DNA from 2 places in the Novosphingobium sp. BF6 genome. Region 1 is predicted to be linked to the other one. Evidence: predicted binding sites of a transcription regulator. Region 1 holds the regulator's gene; the other holds the start of a gene.

Region 1 (4,393 bases):
ACGTTCCTCGTGGGAGAAAGCCTGATGCGCGAAGCCGATGTCGAGGCCGCTACCCGCGCCCTTCTGTTGGGATGAGCAAGTCCCTCACCCACATCGACGATCAGGGCAATGCCCGCATGGTGGACGTCGGCGCAAAAGCAGAAACCCGCCGCGTCGCCGTCGCCTCGGGCCGTATTACTATGACGGCGGCAGCGCTTGAAGCGATCCGTGCCGGCAATGCCCCAAAGGGCGACGTGCTCGGAACCGCGAAGATCGCAGGCATCATGGCGGCGAAGAAAACCGCCGACCTCATCCCCATGTGCCACCCGCTGGTGCTCGATGCCGTGAATGTCGATTTCGCTTTCGAGGACGAGGCCGTCACGGCTACCGCAACCGTCTCGCTCACCGGCAAAACCGGGGTGGAAATGGAAGCCATTACAGCCGTTTCCGTAGCGCTCGTGACAATCTACGACATGGCTAAGGCGCTCGACAAGGGCATGGTCATTGGGGATATCCGCCTCATCGAGAAACTCGGCGGCAAGTCCGGCCACTGGAAGGCCCAATGACCCCGCCGATCCCGCTTGAGGAAGCGCAGGCCCGCCTGCTGGCCCTCGTCGAGCCGTTGCCTGTCGAGCATGTCGACGTGGAAGGCACACTCGGTCGATACCTTGCCGGGCCCATGTCTGCCCGCCGCAGTCAGCCCGTTGCGGACGTCTCGGCCATGGACGGTTATGCCGTCACCCCCGGTGATCTGGTCGGGCCATGGCAGATCATCGGCGAAAGCGCGGCCGGGCACCCTTTTGACGGAACCCTTGTCCCCGGCAAAGCGGTCCGCATCTCCACCGGCGCCCTGCTTCCCGTTGAAGCCGGTGCCGTGATCCTGCAAGAAGACCTGACCCGTGAGGGCAGCGCCCTCGTGCTGACCGGCACGGCGCCGCATCCCGGCCACAAGCATATCCGCAGACGCGGCATGGACTTCGCTGACGGCAGCCCTCTGTTGGCGCAGGGAGCGCCGATCGGTCCAGCCCAGATCGGTCTCGCTGTCGCGGCAGGCCATAAGCATCTTCCCGTCCATCGCATTCCGCGAATCACGGTGATCGACAGCGGCGACGAACTGGCCGCCGAACCCGATTGCTGCGCAGACCATCAGATCCCCGCAAGCAACGGCGCGATGCTGACGGCACTGATGCGCAGCCTACCCGTCGATGCAAAGCGAAATGGACCTGTTCCGGACGATCTCGATGCACTCGTCAACGCTTTCGAGGCCGCGTCCGACGCCGATGTGATCGTGACCAGCGGCGGCGCTTCAGTCGGCGATCACGATCTCCTGCGTCCGGCGCTGGAGGCCTGGGGTGCCGAAATCGATTTCTGGCGGGTCGCGATCAAGCCGGGCAAACCGCTGCTGGTAGCGACTCGCCCCCACGGCGAACGCAGGCAACTCGTGATCGGGCTGCCGGGAAATCCCGTATCCAGCCTGGTTACGGCTTATCTTTTCGTTCTGCCGGTCCTCCGCGCGCTCCTTGGTGCCACCGAGCCTTTGCCGCGCAGCATTATGGCGAAGCTTTCCGCCCCTCTGAAGGCTGCTGGAGCACGGCGGGAATTCCTGCGGGGGGTGTGGAACGGGGAAACCGCGCAGGCCCTATCGCTACAGGACAGCGGCGCGCTTTCTTCACTGGCCGCCAGCAACGTACTGATCGACCGTCCCGCTCAAGCCGAAGCGGCCAATGCGGGAGAGATGGTTCGAATGTTCTTGCTCCAAAATGGCGGTATTGCTTGACTATACCCTGTTCGTTGCATAATTGTTCCCTCATTGTTCGCAGGAAAGTTTTCTAAGGCGGCAGATCGTTTCGGATCTGTTCCTTGGAATCATCCGGCGAGGCAGCACTATCCGGTCGGGCCAAGGGCCGCAGAACATATGAGGCAAAGCAGATGTTGACGCGCAAGCAGCATGAATTGCTCCGGTTCATCCAGGTCCGGCTCGAAGAAAGCGGCATCTCGCCCAGCTTCGAGGAAATGAAGGAAGCGCTCGACCTCAAGTCGAAGTCGGGCGTTCATCGCCTGATCTCGGCCCTGGAAGAACGCGGCTTCATTCGCCGCCTGCCCAACCGCGCCCGCGCACTCGAAGTCCTGCGCCAGCCCGAGGATTCGACGACCAAGCCTGTCCGCAGCGCTCCGGCAGCGGAAGAGGCGCCGGTTCGTGCTCCGAAGGTTCCGACACCGGCCAACGACGTGATCGAAATTCCGCTCCATGGCCGGATCGCGGCAGGTGTACCGATCGAGGCGCTGGAAGGCCATTCGATGCTTCCGGTGCCGGCCGCTCTGCTCGGCTCCGGTGAACATTACGCGCTGGAGGTTTCCGGCGACTCCATGATCGACGCAGGCATTCTCGACGGCGACTTCGCACTCGTGAAGCGCACCAATACCGCACGCGACGGCGAAATCGTCGTCGCGTTGATCCGGGGCGAGGAAGCGACGCTCAAGTATCTCCGCCGCGAGGGCAGCATGCTTCGGCTCGATCCCGCCAATGCCGCATACGAGCCGCAGATCTACGGTCCGGACGAGGTGGAAGTTCAAGGCAAGCTCGCAGGACTTCTGCGCCGTTATCACTAAGCCTGAAGGGGGGAGAAAGCCCCCTTCAAATAATCGACCGAGATCTACCTCCAGGCACGCCACCAGCCATGATCGCCCTGCGTGTCCGCAACGGTTGTTAGCGTTTGCCGGTCCAGATCAATGGCCACGCCTCCACTGCGATCCAGCATGGCGCGATCGGCCTTCAGCCACTTCGGTCGGCAACTGTCCGGAAGCCGGCGATCAGCAATGACGACGTCGGATTGCCTGCAAGCCTTGGTGAGTTGATCTTCCGGCACGATCAAATGTCCCTTGGCGATGAGGACATGGTTCAGCGTCTGGCCGGTTCGCAGCGCAACGGCGCAGAAATCGCTGTTGCATCTGGCGCCCCGAACTGCCGAAACGACCTTGGGCCATTCGCGCCTTCCTACCGCTTCCATCATGTTGTCCAATGCATAATCGCTCGAACCGTCACGGAGCATCACGAGGCGCCGACTGTCCGGATCGATCCATCCGACATGGCGACCATCGCCTGAAATCACCAGATCCGGCGCCTGGACCATCATCAGGCCCAGGAATCCGATGACGATCGGCACCACTCCCCACAAGCGCACTCGTCCTTCCCAAAGCCCGAGCCATAACCCTCCCGCTACGAACAACAGGAAATGCCACCCGTTCAACGTTGGCAGGACACGGACGGAACCAGGACTATCCGCAATGAAATGGGCTATCGCCAGCAAGCCCTCGATCGCATGATCCGCCAGCCACCAGATCGGCCCGCCTGCTCCCACGACATCCAGAACCAGCGCCAGCGCGACCAGGGGCATGATAACCAGGGTTGTCAGCGGGATAGCCAGTACGTTGGCGAACGATCCGTAAATGCCCGCACGATGAAAATGGTAAAGACCGATCGGTAGGAGCGCCATTTCGATCGCGATGCCCATGACCAGCAGCAGCATGACATGACGCAGGCCCTTCACAGGCAGTGCCTCTTCGCGCGGAGCAAGCCATCGCTTTAGCGGTTCAGCATTGCCGAGCGCGATGAGAACCATCACCGCCGCGAAACTCATCTGGAAGCTGGGGCCGACGATCGACTCGGGCCAGACCAGCAGCACGATGAAAGCCGCCACTGCCAGCAAGCGCATCGACAGGGCCTCTCGCCCCATCGCCAGCGCCGCCAGCACGAGCAGGGCACCCAGGCAAGAACGCACCGTCGGCACCTGGGAACCGCTGAGCAAGGTATAGCCGATCCCGGCCAAAGCCCCGCAACCGGCAGCAAGGATCGGCAACCGGACCCGCAAGGCCAAGGCTGGCGACAATGCCAGCAGTCGGAGCGCGAGAAGATAGACCCCGCCAATCACCGCGCTCACGTGAAGCCCGCTGATCGACAGCAGATGCGCCAGCCCCGCATCCCGCATCGCCTGCGCATCGTCTCCGGAAATCGCCCCCATATCGCCCGTGGTCAGCGCTGCGGCGATTCCCCCGACCGATCCGGCCAGTCGCCCGGTTATATGACGTGACAAGCCATTACGCCGTTCCGCCAGCCAGTCCCCGCCACCGGCCGCCGAAATGATCTCGATAGGCGCAGTCACCTGCCCCGTCGCCGCAATCCCGGAAAACCACGCCGACCGCGCGAAATCGTACCCCCCCGGGAACATCGGCGACGCCGGTGGAGCAAGCCGCCCGCGAAAGCGGACCACCATTCCCGTCTCCAGCACATGGTCGCGAAACCGCACCGGCAAGTTCACGCGCACCTTGATCGCTCGCCCGGTTCCCGGCTCGCGCAGCGCCAGCGTCAGCCGGTCGCGCTCCAGCGCGGGCCGTTCTTCCAATCCGATCACAGCCC
Region 2 (4,393 bases), 1.5 Mb from region 1:
GCCTTGCCAATGACAAGTCCCTGGCCTGGGGCATCGCGAAGAAGCTGCACGAACAGGGCGCCGAGCTGGCCTTCTCCTATCAGGGCGATGCGCTGGCCAAGCGCGTGAAGCCGCTGGCGGAAAGCCTCGGCAGCGATTTCCTCATCGATTGCGACGTTTCGGACATGGCGGCGCTCGATGCCGCGTTCGAGACGCTGAAGGCGCGCTGGGAGACGATCGACTTCGTCGTCCACGCCATCGGCTTCTCGGACAAGAACGAACTGCGCGGCAAGTATGTCGACACCAGCCTCGACAACTTCCTGATGACGATGAACATTTCGGCCTACAGCCTCGTCGCCGTCACCAAGCGCGCGGAACCGATGATGCGCGAAGGCGGCTCGATCCTGACGCTGACCTATTACGGTGCCGAAAAGGTCGTGCCGCACTACAACGTCATGGGCGTGGCCAAGGCAGCGCTGGAAACCTCGGTGAAGTACCTCGCCAACGATCTCGGCCCGCAGAACATCCGCGTGAACGCGATCTCGGCAGGCCCGGTGAAGACCCTGGCCGCCAGCGGCATCGGCGATTTCCGCTACATCCTCAAGTGGAACGAGCTGAATTCGCCGCTGCGCCGCAACACCACGATCGAGGATGTGGGCGGTTCGGCCCTCTACTTCCTGTCGGATCTGTCCGCGGGCGTGACCGGCGAAGTCCACCATGTCGATTCGGGGTATCACCTCGTCGGCATGAAGCAGGAAGACGCGCCGGATATCGCCCTGAGCTAAGGGCGGCTTTCCGAATACAAAAAGGGGCCGGGAGGAAACTCCCGGCCCCTTTTTCGTGTGCCGTAAAGGCGTCCGCCCTCACCCCATCAAACGCGGCACCGAGACCGAGAGCACGTCGAAGTGCGCATCGGGATGCTCGGTCTGCCCGTCGCGCGGAGCCTGACGGACCTGCACCACGCCGTTCTTGCCGAAGCCGTCCACCACCGGGCGCCCGGCATCGCGGCTCAGCCAGAGGCGCAAAAGGTGCCGCTTGCGCTGCGGCTCCGGCCAGTCCCAGAACGTGGTGCGGGCATGGAGCGCGGCATAGTTCGATAGCCACTGGATGTCGCCGGGGCGGAAATCCATTTCGATGGCCATGCCCTCTTCGTAAGTGATCGTGTCGAAGAGTTCGAGCACCTCGATCTGCTCCGGAGACAGCCGGGGCACGCCCTCGTATTCCTGCGCGGTGAGGATGTAGAGCGAGCCCGCGTACATCGAGAACACCCCGTCCACGAGGCTGACGATCGGCGAGGTATAGGTGTCCGCAGGCGCATTGTGGTCCTGTCGGCGCCAGTCCCAGTGGAACGGCTCCAGCAGCAGCGGCGCCAGATCAGGGCGGCGGCGCAGGATCTCGTTGTAGATTTCCGCACCCGAGACGAGGCAGGACAGGCCGCCCTCCTTGGCCGGACGCAGGCACATGAGCGCGACGATATCCGAACTGTCCGAATGGTAGACCAGCTTGTCGCGCACCTTGGAGGAGAGCGCTGTGGGATCGTCCATGGTCTTGTCGCTGGTGGCGTAGACGTGGTCGATCAGGTCGCCCATCTCGTTCTGGCGGATCGGATCGCCCATGTGCAGGCCGAGAATGTAGTAGATCGCGCTGGACAGCGGGTCCGAATAGAGCTGCGTGCGCAGGCCGCGCACCAGCACGAAACCGCGCCCGTAATCGACATCCTCGCCCCATGACTTCACCGCCTCGGCGCAGGCGATCAGCGGATATTCCTCGGCGGTGACGGTGCGCAAGTCCGGATTCTCGGCCAGGAAGCGGGCGCCGAGCGTTTCCAGTTCGGAGACCTGTTCGTCGGACAGCATGTAGATCCACTCGTCGGTGGCGGCGAGCCGGTCTCCCCGCCAAGCGGCGGCGGTGGTGACGGGCGGGACGGCCTCCAGCGGCGCGGGAGCGGAACTGGCCATGCTTCGTGAGTCCTTCTTCTGGGTCTGTAGCTATGCGCCGGACCCTAGGCCGATTGCCGGAGGCTGACTTGGCGAGCGATGCCCGAAACCTTTTCCCCATGCGCATCCTGAACGGGAACGGAGTTCGATTGCACCGGACAAGAATAGAACATAAAAGGAACATATGTTCGATTCGAGTCGCTTCAAACGGGCTGCAAGCCTCGTGCAGACCTCCCCGGAGGGCTGGCCGGACGCACCTTTGCAGCAGGACGGCGTGCATGAATTCTACGCAGCGCAAGGACAGGACGGCAGCGCCGCACTGGCCCCACCGCTCGCCCTCGCCCTGCTTTGCGGGGTGCAGGCACGCCAGCCGGGGGAGACCCTGCTCTGGCTGAGACTCGCCAAGGGCAAGCAGGCCCGGCAGCGCCCTTATGCCCCCGGTCTGGCCGAACTCGGCATCGATCCCGCCACGATCGTACTGATGCGCCTGCCCGACCTCCAGAGCCTGCTGCGCGCAGGCGTGGACTGCGTGCGCCACGGCGGCGCGGCCACGGTGATCCTGGAAGTGGACGGCCGCGCCCCGGCCTTCGACCTGACCGCGTCGCGCCGCCTCGCGCTGGCGGCGGAGCGGAGCGGCACCATGGTCCTGATCGTGCGCAGCGGCGCCGATCCCGCCCCCAGCGCCGCCCATAGCCGCTGGCAGGTGGCCAGCGCCCCCTCGATACCCCTGCCCGCCGATGCACCGGGAGGGCCGGTCTTCGACGTGACCCTGCTGCGCCAGCGCGGCGGGCGGGAAGGACTCAACCTGCAACTGGAATGGGATCGTGAACAAGGCAGCTTCCGTGCGCCGCTATCTCGCGGTCGTCCTGCCCTTCCTGCCGTCCGAACGGGCGATGCGGGAAGGCGCAGCGCCGCCTGACGCAGCCTTTGCCCTCATCGCGAAGCAACGCGGGGCGCAGCGCATCATGGCACTGTCGCCCGCCGCGCTGAAACGCGGCCTCTCGGCAGGCATGATGCTGGCCGACGCCCGCGCGCAGGAACCCGATCTCGCCGCGCTGGAGCATCGCCCCGAAGCGGACCGCGCCCTGCTGCTGCGGCTGGTGGAGGCCTGCGAGCGCTATACCCCGATGGTCGCCCCGCAAGGCGAAGACGCGCTGGTGCTGGACCTTACCGGCTGCTTCGACAGCCTCGCCATGGATGAGAGCGCCCTTCGCAGCGATCTCGTGGCCCGCCTGTCCCGGCTGGGCTTCCACCCGCTGGCCGCCTGTGCCGCAACCCCGGATGCCGCCCTCGCCCTCGCTCGTTTCGGCAAGCGATCCCTGCATGAACTGCCGGTGGCCGCACTCGACCTGGGAGAGGACGCCCATCTTGCCCTGAAGCGTGCCGGGCTGCGCACCATAGGCCAGCTGGCCGACCGCCCCCGCGCGCCCCTTGCGGCCCGCTTCGGCAAAGTGATGTCGGTCGCCCTCGCCCACCTGCTGGAAGAGCAGGACCGGCGCATCACCCCGCACCGCACCCTCCCCCCGATCTGGGTGGAGCAGCGCTTCGCCGAACCCATGGCCACGGTGAAACCCCTGCTAGGGGTGATCGCGTGGCTGGCCGGACAGGCGCGGGACCTGCTGGTCGCGCGCGGACGCGGCGGGCGGCGCTACGAAGTCTCGCTGTTCCGCACCGACGGCCATGTCGCCCGGCTCGCCATCGACAGCGGTCTGCCGCTGCGCGACCCCGCCGATGTCGTCCGGCTCTTCCGCGAGCGCATCGAATCGCTCGCCGACCCGCTCGATCCAGGCTTCGGCTACGACCTCCTTCGCCTGTCCGTCCCCTTGCACGAGGATATGTCCGAGGGGCAGGAGCGGCTGGACGAGGACAAGTCCGGCAGGCCCGATCTCGCCCCCCTGCTCGACCGCCTGCAAGTGCGCTTCGGCGCCGAATGCCTCCACCGCTTCGCCCCGCGCGACGAGCACCTGCCCGAATATGCCGACCGCCTCGTGCCTGCCGCCTCGGCCCCACAGCCCTGGCCCCAGCCGGAAACGGGGGAACCGCCCCTGCGCCCGCTGTTCCTGTTCGACCCGCCCCAGCCGGTCACCGTCCTTGCCGAAGTGCCCGACGGCCCGCCGCGCCGATTCGGCTGGCAAGGCAGGCAGCATCGCGTCGTGCGACAGGAAGGGCCTGAGCGCATCGCCTATCCTTGGTGGAAGACGGTAGAGGCCAGCGGCCCGACGCGCGACTACTACCGGATCGAGGACGAGGACGGCTGCCGGTTCTGGCTATTCCGCCACGGCCTCTACGGCAGCGAGAAGGCCGATCCGCGCTGGTATCTCCACGGCGTCTTCGCATGAGCGCCGAAGCGCCAGCCTATGTCGAGTTCGCGACGACGACCGCCTATTCGTTCCTGCGCGGGGCGAGCACGCCGGGCGAGATGGCGATCACGGCCATGACTCTCGGCCATCCCGGCATCGGCATTGCCGACCGCAATA

The links. Region 1 encodes LexA, which represses DNA repair genes until DNA is damaged. Its sites were predicted from a motif close to GTTCCNCNCTTGTTCT; they were not measured.
Region 2: the regulator LexA is predicted to act here: its motif matches at 2,072-2,087, upstream of AC4D6D_RS01925 (ImuA family protein).

What each region holds. Positions count from the first base shown of each region.
Region 1 covers NZ_CM177775.1:2,121,171-2,125,563, forward strand. The annotation lists gene trpC (indole-3-glycerol phosphate synthase TrpC) at 1-75, shown strand, start outside; gene moaC (cyclic pyranopterin monophosphate synthase MoaC) at 72-545, shown strand; gene AC4D6D_RS10310 (molybdopterin molybdotransferase MoeA) at 542-1,756, shown strand; gene lexA (transcriptional repressor LexA) at 1,909-2,589, shown strand; gene AC4D6D_RS10320 (ComEC/Rec2 family competence protein) at 2,634-4,393, opposite strand, start outside.
Region 2 covers NZ_CM177775.1:381,274-385,666, forward strand. The annotation lists gene fabI (enoyl-ACP reductase FabI) at 1-764, shown strand, start outside; gene AC4D6D_RS01920 (TauD/TfdA family dioxygenase) at 843-1,937, opposite strand; gene AC4D6D_RS01925 (ImuA family protein) at 2,101-2,835, shown strand; gene AC4D6D_RS01930 (Y-family DNA polymerase) at 2,741-4,255, shown strand; gene AC4D6D_RS01935 (error-prone DNA polymerase) at 4,252-4,393, shown strand, end outside.